DNA from 3 places in the Candidatus Pelagibacter bacterium nBUS_25 genome. Region 3 is predicted to be linked to each of the others. Evidence: riboswitches for the same ligand, from Rfam matches in the RefSeq annotation. Region 3 holds a riboswitch; each other region holds the start of a gene.
The links. Region 3 has a riboswitch for S-adenosylmethionine ahead of ACIJYH_RS04635 (homocysteine S-methyltransferase family protein). Riboswitches for the same ligand answer to the same signal wherever they lie in the genome.
Positions count from the first base shown of each region.

Region 1: linked by a shared signal. The riboswitch ahead of ACIJYH_RS05950 (homocysteine S-methyltransferase family protein) and the one ahead of ACIJYH_RS04635 (homocysteine S-methyltransferase family protein) in region 3 are both predicted to bind S-adenosylmethionine.
Region 2: linked by a shared signal. The riboswitch ahead of ACIJYH_RS03160 (O-acetylhomoserine aminocarboxypropyltransferase/cysteine synthase family protein) and the one ahead of ACIJYH_RS04635 (homocysteine S-methyltransferase family protein) in region 3 are both predicted to bind S-adenosylmethionine.

Region 1 covers NZ_CP172846.1:1,113,286-1,117,523, forward strand. The annotation lists gene ACIJYH_RS05945 (haloacid dehalogenase type II) at 4-675, shown strand; gene ACIJYH_RS05950 (homocysteine S-methyltransferase family protein) at 678-1,739, opposite strand; SAM riboswitch class V at 1,871-1,936, opposite strand; gene ACIJYH_RS05955 (winged helix-turn-helix transcriptional regulator) at 2,084-2,443, opposite strand; gene ACIJYH_RS05960 (CDGSH iron-sulfur domain-containing protein) at 2,572-2,811, shown strand; gene ACIJYH_RS05965 (pirin family protein) at 2,848-3,684, shown strand; gene ACIJYH_RS05970 (quinone oxidoreductase family protein) at 3,688-4,238, shown strand, end outside.
Region 2 covers NZ_CP172846.1:587,478-591,715, reverse strand. The annotation lists gene ACIJYH_RS03185 (homoserine dehydrogenase) at 1-129, opposite strand, end outside; gene ACIJYH_RS03180 (hypothetical protein) at 126-353, opposite strand; gene argC (N-acetyl-gamma-glutamyl-phosphate reductase) at 353-1,372, opposite strand; gene rpsI (30S ribosomal protein S9) at 1,406-1,843, opposite strand; gene rplM (50S ribosomal protein L13) at 1,845-2,303, opposite strand; SAM riboswitch class V at 2,442-2,508, shown strand; gene ACIJYH_RS03160 (O-acetylhomoserine aminocarboxypropyltransferase/cysteine synthase family protein) at 2,511-3,839, shown strand; gene ACIJYH_RS03155 (COX15/CtaA family protein) at 3,869-4,238, opposite strand, start outside.
Region 3 covers NZ_CP172846.1:862,067-866,304, forward strand. The annotation lists gene moaB (molybdenum cofactor biosynthesis protein B) at 1-356, opposite strand, end outside; gene ACIJYH_RS04625 (sulfite exporter TauE/SafE family protein) at 371-1,117, shown strand; gene ACIJYH_RS04630 (putative 2OG-Fe(II) oxygenase) at 1,156-1,746, shown strand; SAM riboswitch class V at 1,838-1,901, shown strand; gene ACIJYH_RS04635 (homocysteine S-methyltransferase family protein) at 1,910-2,812, shown strand; gene ACIJYH_RS04640 (DMT family transporter) at 2,805-3,692, opposite strand; gene ACIJYH_RS04645 (YbaK/EbsC family protein) at 3,689-4,171, opposite strand.

The sequences.
Region 1 (4,238 bases), 250 kb from region 3:
ATTATGAAAAATATTAAAGCAATAATTTTTGATGCATACGGCACATTATTTGATGTCAATTCAGCAGCAGAAAAATGTAAAGAAAAAATTGGTAATAAGTGGGAAGGTTTTGCAAATTATTGGAGAACAACTCAACTAGAATATACTTGGCTTAGAAGTTTGATGAAAAGACATAAAGATTTTTGGCAAGTGACTGAGGATAGTTTGGATAAGTCAATGCAAGCTTATAAAATTGACCTCTCGATGAGAAATGAGTTGTTAGATCTTTATAAAATCCTTTCTCCATTTTCTGAAGTTACAGAAGTTTTAAAATCACTTAAAGAAAAGAAATATAAACTAGCTATTCTCTCAAACGGCACACCCACCCTTCTCAATCAATTAGTTAAAAGTAATAATTTAGAAAATATTTTTGATGATATTTTTTCAATCGAAGAAGTAGGGATTTATAAACCAGACACAAAAGTTTACGATATGCCAATTAACAAATATCAAATTAAAAAAAATGAAGTTGCTTTTTTGAGTGCAAACACTTGGGATGTATCAGGTGGAGGAAATTATGGTTATAATTCTATTTGGGTAAACAGAAATAATAATATTTTTGATAAACTTGACTACCAACCAAAGTTAGAGATCAAAAACTTAAAAGATCTATTACCCAATATAAAATCTAATTAAAATTAAGCCTTATCTCCATAATCAGTCATATGTTTTGGAATTCTTTTATTTTTTCCATACATAAAATGATTTTCCATATTTTCTCTATATTTACTTGCTGGAACAGTTAATCCAACTGACTCTGCAACTTCCCTAATCAGCATTGAATTAGCTCCACAGCAAACACCAAGATAATTTATCCCTAAATCATTTGCCTCTTTTGCGAATTGACCTATTTCATATCTATTACAAAAATGTGGATCTAAAGCTGTTGGGAATGTTCTTCCATGTGGAGAAGGACAGCCACAATCGGCTCTGTCAGGCAAATTAAAAAAAGTTGGAAATTTTTCATTGGTTCTATATGGAATTGGTAAAGCACCTACATGACATTTGACTGCTTTTCTAATCTCCTTTAAGAATGGCAACATTGTTGCTGGTCCTCTAAAACAATTTAAGCCCACAACATCAGCGCCTTTTTGTTCCAGCTCTTTACATGTATCAACTACAGACTTTCCATCTCTCATTTTATTTTCACCCATTGGTGAAATTGTTAACACAGTTGGTAAATTGGCTTTCTTCATTACTTCAAGAGCTTTAAAAGCTTCTTCAGCATAATAAAAAGTTTCACCAATTAACATATCCGCACCTTCATCAACTGCCCAACCAATCATTTCAGAAAACATGCCTTCAACTACTTTTTGAGCTTGCTTATCATCTTCCTTCCAAATATTTGAGTTAGAAATATTTCCAGCCATTAAATTTGGCTGAGATCCTTTAGGTGTATCCAAAGCAACCTTTTTTGCAATTTTTAAAGCAGAACGATTTAGCGGTTCAAGTAATTCTTCTTTACCTATAACTCGCATCTTTTCTCTATGTCCATTGTAAGTAAAGGCTTCAACAATATCAGATCCTGCATGTTGAAATTCTCTATGCAAATTTTCAAGAACTTCTGGATGATCTAAAGATACCATTGGCACAAATTCTCCAGATGCCATATATCCACGTTTCTCTATTTCAAATAAAAAACCTTCAGCACAAATCACAGGTCCTTTATCTAATCTTTCTTTTAGTATATTTGTTTTCATTTTTTCTCCAATACAGAGTTAAGAGGCTTAAACTTTGATACAAATCAAATCAATTTATTTTGAAATAGCTCTTCCCTCCATTAATTTGGAGAAAAGAAACTAATTAACCAAAGAGGGTAAAAATTAGCTCTTCTCTCCTTTTTAGTGCTTTAGCAAAATGCTGGGCGCACAATACAGTTCAAATACCCGATTTTAATTTGAGATAATTTCAAAAAAAAACCACCGGCTAAAGCGGTGGTTAAAGTGTCGCTTTAGCAGGATTTTTTAAAGCGCTCTGCAATTTAACTTAAATCAGCGCTAATCAATTGAACCACAAATAAAGAATGTTGTCAAAAGAATAAGCTTTATCTTATTCTGTTTTCTTCAAAGTTTTTATTAAGTTTTAATGAGATAGTTCTAGTATTTCTTTTATTCCAATCAGAAAAAGATTTCAAAATAGGAATTACTGATAAGCCGAATTCTGTAAGTGAATACTCAACTTTTGGAGGTACTACTTGATGAACTTTTCTATTAACAATGCCATCAGTTTCCAACTCTTTAAGTTGCTTAGATAACATTTGTTGAGTGATAGTTTTTAATACTTTTTTTAACTCATTAAATCTTACTGTCTTATTGTGAAACAGTGTAAATAGAATTCTTATTTTCCACTTACCACCAAGAAAATATATAGCTCTTTCAGCTGGGCAATTAATTAATTCTTTCATGTCACTTAAATAACTATTTTATTATAAGTATCAAGGTATGTTTTTTAATACTAGTATGATTATTTTGCGTACTTGCATAATTTGTAACAAATCATTAGTTATGTCTCAAATTAATCGAAAGGGTAAATATGACTAAAGGACAGAGTGCTGGCAATGGACCAATTGCAGTAGAAGTTGAAAAAGATAAATCTTATTATTGGTGTTCATGTGGACAATCAAAAAAACAACCATTTTGTAATGGATCACATAAAGGAACTGAGTTTACACCATTGGCATACAAGGCAAAAGAAACAAAAAAAATGTTTTTCTGTGCATGTAAACAAACTAACAATGCACCATTCTGTGATGGTTCACACAACAAAAAGTAACATTGAAATTAAAATTTTATTAACTACTTTCATGATATGAATAATATTGAAGTAAGCAAAATTATTGAACCTATTTCAGCATCTGATGGGGCTGGAGTAAAATTAAAAAGAAGTATTGGTGTTGAGCCAAATTACTTTGATCCATTCTTAATGCTAGATGAATTTGGATCTGAAAATAGTGAAGATTATATTGCAGGTTTTCCACCACACCCTCATAGAGGAATTGAAACAGTTACTTATATGTTAGCCGGAGATTTTGAACATAAAGATAGCACTGGTGGCGAAGGTAGAATGACTGCGGGAGATGTTCAGTGGATGAAAACAGGAAGTGGAATAATTCATTCTGAAATGCCAGCAATGAAAGAAGGTAAGCTTCATGGTTTTCAATTATGGGTAAACATGCCTGCTAAATTAAAGATGAGTAAGCCTGAATATATTTATATTGATGCAGATAAAATGAGTGTTCATAAAGATGAAGACAAACAAGTTAAAGTCATAGCTGGTAAATTTGAAACTGCTGAAGGCCCTGTTAAAGGTCATAACGTTGAGCCATTTTATTTTGATGTTGAATTAAATAAAGATAAAGAATTTAATTTTAAATTACCGTCAACTCATAATACTTTTATTTATTTAATTAATGGTGAAATTGAAATTGGTAAAAATAAACATGACAATGTTAAAGATAGTACCTTAATACTATTAACTAGAGGTGAGGATTTAACTGTGAAAGCTAAATCAGATGCTAAGTTTTTAGTGATTTCAGGCAAACCAATTAATGAAGAAATTGCAAGAGGCGGACCCTTTGTAATGAATACTAAAGCTGAAATCTTGCAAGCAGTACAAGATTATCATAATGATACATTTGTAAAATAAATTATGAAAGCTATAGAAATTAAAAAAAATGGTGGGCCTGAAGTTTTAGAGCTTAAAGATATTACTTTAGATAAGCCAGGTACAGACCAGGTAACAATAGAACAAAAAGCTATTGGTCTTAATTATATAGATACTTACCACAGATCAGGTTTATATCCTTTAAAAATGCCAAGCGGTTTGGGTTTGGAAGGTGCAGGTGTTATTACTGAAGTTGGAGACAATGTAAAAGATTATAAAATTGGTGATAAAGTTTCTTACGCTGGTATTCCATTAGGATCTTATTCAACACACAGAAATTACCCAACAAAAAATCTTGTAAAAGTACCAGAGGGTATTGATCTTGAGGTTGCGGCAACTTTGATGACAAAAGGTTTAACTACATTTTATTTATTACATAAAACATTTCCTGTAAATTCAGGACAAACAATTCTTTATCATGCAGCAGCTGGAGGAGTTGGTCAAATATTTGGTCAATGGGCAAAAAGTTTAGGTTGCACAGTTATAGGTACTGTTGGTTCAGATGAAAAAATAAATATAGCAAAAGAAAATGGCTA
Region 2 (4,238 bases), 270 kb from region 3:
TATGGATACAACATTAATCTTCTTGCCTGTTTTAAGCTCAATATCTTTTTTTTTAGTATTCAATTCATTAAGCAAATAAGAACCTACTTGTCCAAGACCTACTACAGCAATATTTATTGATTTTTTCATTGGTTTATATCCGGATATTTACTTTTTTTAGTATAGTCATCTATATAAATCTTATATTCGTCATAACTCATATTTGTTATGTCTTCTGACTTTTTTAATACTTCAGATAATTTTTTTTGATCTTCACTTTTTTTTACCACATCTTCTGTCCAATATTTAGAATCTTTGTTTAATGAACAATTATTTAAAATAAAAAAAATAAAAAAAATAAAGACTAATTTCATTATAAAGCTGTTTTAATTGGGAAATTAAATTTCATATTTAAATTTTGTACTGCTTGACCAGCTCCACCCTTAATCAAATTGTCTATAGCTGAAATTATTACAATCTTATTTTTGTATTTAGATTTACAAACAGAAATGAAACAATTGTTTGAGTTAATTACATCATTTGTACTTAACAGACTATTTGCTTCTAAAATTTTTAAAAAATCATCATTCTTATAAAAATCTGTTAGTGTCTTAATTATTTTTGACTGAGTAACACCTTTTTCTAGATCAATATAAATAGTACTTAAAATACCTCGAAACATAGGAGTTAAATGAGGTGTAAAATTAAAACTTAATTTCTTTTTAGTGAATTTTCTTAACATTTGATCAATCTCTGAATTATGTCGATGAAAGCCAACACCATAAGCACTTAAAGATTCATATAGGTTTTTATCTTTAAATTTTTTATGGACACCTCTACCAGCTCCTGAATAGCCAGATTTAGAATCCATTATTATATTGTTAACTTTAACTAATTTTTTTTTAAAAAGAGGAATTAAAGGTAAAAGTATTGAAGTTGGATAACAACCCGGACAAGATACAATCTGATATTTACCTATATCTTTTCCGTTAACTTCTGGAAGACAATATATACTTTTCTTAATTAAATTTACTGCTCTGTGTTTTTGTTTGTACCATTTTAAATATTCTGATCTATTTTCTAATCTAAAATCAGCAGCTAAATCAATTAAAGTGATATTTTTTGTTAAATGTTTTGAAATATCTTGTGCTTCTCCATTGGGTAATGCTGTAAAAACTACATCAACATCTTTTAAAAGTTTTTTATTAAATTTAATAATTTTTGGTAAATTTTTTCCTGAAAGAGATTTGTCATAACTAGAAATATTTTTTCCTACAGAACTATTTCCGCATAGAAATCTTATGTTTATAAATTTGTGTTTAATTAATAATTTAATTAATTGAACTCCAATATATCCAGTTGAACCAGCAACCAACGCATTAAGCTTAGGCATAATATATTATAACAGTTTAAAATTAAAAAAGAATTATCTTTTAGAGAATTGGAAGCTTCTTCTAGCTTTTCTTCTACCAGGTTTTTTTCTTTCAACTGCTCTAGAGTCTCTGGTTGTAAGTTTTTCAGTTTTTAATGTAGATTTTAAATTTTCATCAAACATTACTAAAGCTTTAGAAATACCATGAACTAAGGCACCTGCTTGACCAGTTGGACCTCCCCCACTAACACTACATCTAACATCATAGTCGGTAGATTGTTTGATTATATCAAAAGGTCTAGTAATTTGAAGATGATGAAATTCACTTGAAAAATATTCATTAAATAATTTTCCATTTACATAAATCTTTCCTGAACCTTTTTTTAACCAAACTTTTGCAATTGAAGTTTTTCTTCTACCTGTTGCATACTTACTGTCTTTAAAGTCTAATTTTAGTTTAGGTGTTTTTGATGCTGTTTGAGTATTTTCCATATTAGTTTCTAACTAAGTTTTTGCTGTTTAATTTGCCTAACTCAATAATTTGAGGATTTTGTGCTGCATGTGGATGATCACTACCTGTATAAATTTTTAATTTAGTTAATTGTTTTCTACCTAACACTCCACCAGGAAGCATTCTTTTTACGGCAAGCTTTAAAGTTTCACCTGGTTTTTTTTCGTGTAATTTCTCAGGTGTAGTCTCTTTAATTCCACCTGGGTGGCCAGTGTGTCTATAATAGATTTTATCCTCAAACTTTTTTCCAGTAAATTTTGCTTGTTCGATATTTTTAACTACAACAAAATCACCGTGGTCCATATGAGGAGTATAAGTAGTTTTGTTTTTGCCACGAATAATTTTTGAAATAACAGTTGCTAATCTACCAACAACAGCATTAGTTGCGTCTATCTCGAACCATGATGATGTTACTTGGTCTTTTTTTACAAATTTTGTCATTGTGCCAGGATTAATACTATTATTAATTGCAAAGTCAATTTGATATTTGGCTTGCATTACAATACTTATCTGCTAAAAGGTTTGAGCCGATTTGATCCTATTGCGGGCATAAAACTGCTAAACAGGAATTTACACAACATTATCGGTAGGCATTTGAACTATATTGTGCGCCTTACATTAAGTTAAAGCACTAAAAAAGGAGTAAAAATGAGTACAAAAAGAAATAATCCAGAAACTATCGCAATTCATGGTGGAGACTACAGAAGTGATACTGCAACAAATGCTGTAGCAGTGCCTATCTATAGAACTACATCATATCAATTCAATAGCACGGAGCATGCAGCCAACCTGTTTGCATTAAAAGAGTTTGGCAATATTTACACAAGAATCATGAACCCAACCAATGATGTATTGGAAAAAAGACTGGCGGCACTTGATGGAGGCTTAGCAAGTTTAACCGTTTCATCAGGACAAACAGCTTCAACTTTTGCAATATTAAATGTTGCTCAAGCTGGAGATAATATTGTTAGTTCAACAGATCTTTATGGTGGAACTGTATCTTTATTCACGCATACTTTAAGCAAACTTGGTATTGAAGTAAGATATGCTGACCCTTCTGATCCAAAAAACTTTGAAAAAGCTATAGATGATAAAACAAGAGCTTTTTATGGAGAAACTTTACCAAATCCATATTTAAGAGCTTTTCCTATCAAAGAAGTTTCAGATATTGGAAGAAAATACAATATACCACTTATTGTTGATAATACAGCTGCACCGGTAATTTGTAAGCCATTAGAACATGGGGCTGCTGTTGTGGTTTATTCGCTGACAAAATATATAGCTGGTCACGGAACTGTTGTTGGTGGAGCTTTAGTTGATGGTGGTAATTTTGATTGGACAGCAGATCCAAAAAGGCAACCTCTTTTCAACGAACCTGATGCTAGCTATGGAGGTGTAGTTTGGGGAAAAGCTGTTCCAGAACTTACAGGTGCTAATGTTTCTTTTGCAGTGAGAGCAAGAGTAACAATTTTAAGAGATCTTGGCTCAGCACTATCACCTGATAATGCCTTTGGGGTAATTCAAGGTTTAGAAACCGTAGCTTTAAGAATGAAACAACATTGTGAAAATGCTTCTAAAGTTGTTGATTATTTAAAGAAACATAAAGCGGTCGATAAAGTGATTTATGCTACTGAACATAATGATGAAATAAATAGTAGAGCTAAAAAATATCTTAAAGGTGGTTATGGTGCGCTAGTTGGCATTGAACTAGCTGGAGGTATTGAAGCAGGGAAAAGATTTATTAAGTCTTTGAAAATGTTCTACCATGTTGCAAACATTGGTGATGCTAGAAGCTTAGCAATTCATCCGGCAACAACAACACATAGTCAACTTACTGAAGATGAGTTAGCTGCAGCTGGAGTAACACCTGGTTATGTAAGATTGAGTATTGGCTTGGAGCATATAGACGATATCATTGATGATTTGGATCAAGCTTTAGAGAATTCTTCTAAAGGTAAATTAAAAGCTGTTAGTTAATTTGAGTTTTATATGTCAACAAATAGAAACTAATTAGTTTTTTCCTCATACCTGGATATGTAGAGGAAATATAAAGTCGATAATATTATCAAAATAGAATTTATCTGGTGTAAAGATGCATAAATAATCTTTACTCCAGATAAAATAGTTAATACTCCTAACACAACCTGTAAAAACAAACTTATCCCAATAATTAAAATTGGTTTTATAAATATTTTATTTCTTTCCTTGAAGATAGAAATTAACAGAAAAATATAAACTATCATGATTAGGTAGGCTAAATTTCTATGTAAAAATTGTACAATAGAAGGATTATCAAAAACAGAAATGCTTAAAAATTCAATCATTTTACTATCATCTGGAAAATAAGAAGCGCCCATTAAAGGCCATGTATTATAA
Region 3 (4,238 bases):
AATACTGCGCATGCCCTAGATTGTATTGCAGAAGTTCCTACTGTTTTAAGACTTATTGTTCGAAAAACTTCTCCAAAACCAGGTATTTGTTTGTCTGCAACCTCTTCTATTGCTTCTGGGGTAATATCTCTTCCAGTAAGCCCTGTTCCTCCAGTGGTGATAACTACATCAATATCTTTTTTATTAATCCAATCTTTTAAAATTAAAACAATATCTTCTTTGTTGTCTTTGCATATTTTTCTATCAATTAATTTATGGTTAGCTTCTTTAATTTTTTCTACAAGAATAGCTCCAGATTTATCATTATCAAATGTTCTGGTATCTGTTACAGTCAATAAAGCAATATTTACATTCATAAAATTTTTTAAGCATGATTATATTATCAATATTTTTTCTTATAACATCAATATTATATTCTAGTGTTGGTTTTGGAGGTGGGTCTACTTATCTGGCTTTAATGTTAATATGGGAAATTCCTTTTTACATCATTCCAATATTGGCATTATGTTGCAACATCATTGTGGTTTCGGGTAATTCAATAAATTATATAAAATCTGGTAATTTTAGTCTCAATCTACTTTTACCCTACGTAGTGGGGTCTGTTCCTTTGGCATTTTTTGGTGCTTCATTATCAATTTCAAAAGAATTATTTGAAATATTGTTATTTATAATTTTAGCTATTGCTGGAATTCTATTATTAAATAAAAGTAAATTTTTTGATAGTAATAAAATTAAAATAAATCAAATCCCAAAAAAAATATCTATTCTTATTGGTTGTGTCATAGGATTTATTTCAGGAATTGTAGGTATCGGTGGCGGTATCTTTTTAAGTCCAATACTTTTTTTAATAAAAGCTGGTTATCCAAAACAAATTGCTACAACTGCATCCTTATTTATTTTAATCAATTCTATTTTTGGAGTGGCTGGACAATTAACAAAAGATATTGTTTTAAATCAATTTTTAAATTTCTGGCCTCTTTTCTTGGTAGTCTTTATGGGTGGTCAAATTGGTAATTTTTTAAATATTAAGTTTTTATCGAATAAAACCTTGTCCTTAATTACATCTTTATTGGTCATATTTGTGGCTATAAGGATGGGTTTAAAGCTATTACCATAATCTTGATTTAATTAACATTTACTATATCTAAACATTCAATGAAAAATATTAAACCTTTTGGGCCATCAATTGGAAGAGCAAGAATTTCGAATAAATTTTTTAAATGTCTAAATAATGAGTTTAATGAAAAATCTAAATCAAAAAAAATTGACTATAGTTCTAAATTAGCAAGCCAAATTAAAAAAGAATTAAAAATTTCAGAAAAATTTGTCAAAAAAAATCTAGAAAAAGAATTAATGAACCATATTACAAAATTTTTAAATAATGAAAAAATTAAGAATATAAAAGAAATTAAGATCTTAAATTTATGGGTTGTTCGACAATTTAAAGGTGAATACAACCCTATTCATTACCATGAAGGAGATTTATCAGGTGTGGGTTACTTAACAATACCTAAAAATATGACTAACAATAAAATGGTAAAGAATAAAAAGATTAAAACAAATGGAACTATAGATTTCATAAATGGACAAAAAGGTTTTTTAAGCAAGAGTATATATAATGTGGTACCAAAACTTAAAGAACTTATCATTTTTCCAAATTATTTACTTCATACTGCTTATCCTTTTAATATTAGTGGTGAACGTAGATCGTTTTCTTTTAACGCTAAAATTATATTAAAAAAATAATATACAAATACAAATATAATTAGTATAAATAATTTGCCGATTTGATCTTATTGCGGGCATAAACTGCTAAAAAGAATAATTCCCACAAAATCAATAAGCGAGGTAGTTGAACTATATTGTACACCTAGCATAAAGCTGAAGTACTAAAAAAGTAAGGACTAAAGTGGATTTAAATTTTTTCAAAAAAACAAGGGTGCTAGATGGTGGAATGGGCCAAGAACTTCTAGCAAGAGGCATGAAACCTAACGGAACATTATGGAGTGCTAACGCTATATTAGATGAAAATTACCATCAACTCTTATTTGATACACATAGAGATTTTATAAAAGCTGGTGCTGAAGTAATAGTCACAACAACTTTTACAACAAGACGAAAAAGATTAAGAGATAACAATGTTGAGGAAAAATTTGAATACTTAAATAAAAAAGCTGGTCAAATCGCACATGATGTTAAAAAAGAATTTCCAAATATTCTTGTAGCAGGTGGAATACCTCCTCAAAATTTAACTTACGAGGCAGATGAAAGAAGTGAAGAAGAGATTATTAAAAACTTTAATGAACAGGCAAAATTATTAGATCCTTATGTGGATTTTTTTTATTTTGATGTATGGAGTAGCATTAAAGAATTTAAGTGTGGAATAGAGGCAATTAAAGAATTTAATAAACCTTATCTCATTGGTATTCATATATCTGAAGGTACAAATTTACCGAGTGGCGAAAATATTTCAGATATTAAAAATATTATTGATGAACAATTACTTGGTATTATGCTTTCATGTGTGTCACCTGAAAACTATGAGGCTAATCTTGAGGAGCTAAAAAGTTTAAATGTTCCTTTTGGCTTTAAGATAAATGGGTTTATAACTACTAAACCCAAAAATGGTTACACCTCAACTTTCTCAAAATCTAATGGTAATCCAAATGAATTCTTAGGACAAAGAAAAGATCTTACGCCTAAAAAAATTGGAGAAATTGTTAAAAAATTTAAAGATAACGGTGCAACGATATTAGGAGGGTGCTGCGAAACTAGGCCAACACACATAAACGCAATGGCTGCAGTTAAATAGTTTTTTTATTATCAGCTTTTTTAACAAAATAGATACCAATACAGACAGCTATTAGAGATATTAAAACCTTAATCGTTATTAATTCTTTCAAGAATATATATCCAAGTATAGTGCCAAATATTGGTATTAGATACGATACTTGTGATTGAAAAATTAAACCATTGTTTTTTAAAATTCTGAATCTTAATAACCAAGCAACGCCTGTTGGCACTATACCAAGATATATAACTGATATTAATGAGTCAGTTCGTGGAATTGATTGCCAAGGTTGCTCTATAAAACTCATTAATGGTAATAAAATTATAATTGCCCAAATTAAAATTGACCCTGTTACATTTTCATTTTTTTTCTTACTTATCTTTAAAGTTAAAACACCACCAACAACATAACAAGTTGAACCAAGCAATATTAGTAATGCTGAGTTGAAATTATTTTCATCAATTAAGATATTGTCAGAAAATAAAAATACGATTCCTGAAAATCCAATTAAAATTCCAAATGTTTTTACCAAATTGAACTTTTCATTCTTAGTAAAAAAATGTCCAAGAACAGTAGAGCTTAATGGTGTAGTAGACATTAATATTGCTGCTAAATTACTTTGAACAGACTTTACCCCATATGCTATTAAAAAAAATGGCGCTACTAAGTTGATAAATCCAATCATAGCAAACCAATGCCAGTCCTTTGAAAATGCTTCTATTTTTATATTTTTGTAATAACAAAGAAGTAAAACTGGAATTGCTCCAAAAAAAACTCTTAAAAAAGCAATTGTCACGGGTCCAAATGAATATGTTGCAATCTTAATATTAAAAAAAGCTGACGCCCAAATTAAAGCTAATGTTGTTAATAAGATGTAATCTATTAATTTTGGTTGTCTCATTCTGTTATCTCTTTTATTTCACCGGTAGTTAAAATTTTTAATTGACTAAAATCTATTCTAAAGACACAATTTGGGTGCCCAGCTGCAGCGAAAACCGTTTTAAATCTATTTAAATTACTATCAATAAAAATTTTTACTTTATTTAGGTGCCCAACAGGTGAAACTCCTCCAATTGTGTAGCCAGTAATTTTTTTAACATCATTTGGATGGGCCATGGACACATCTTTTTCATCTAAAATTTTTTTAAGTTTATTTAAAGAACATCTTTTATCGCCTGATACCAAACAAAGTACAAAGTCATTACTTGAATTAAATAGTAAACTTTTAACAATTGCCCCAACATTACAACCTAAAGCTGTAGCCGCATCCTTTGCTGTTCTTGCTGTTTGCTCTAAACAAATAATTTTGAGATTTGGATCAAAATCTTTAATAGTTTTTCCAGCTCTTTTGACTGGTTCTTTTTTTAATAAAGGGTTCACTGTAAATAATTATTTAATAATATTGCATAAATACACCACTTATGTGAAAATTGCATAGGTGTTATTT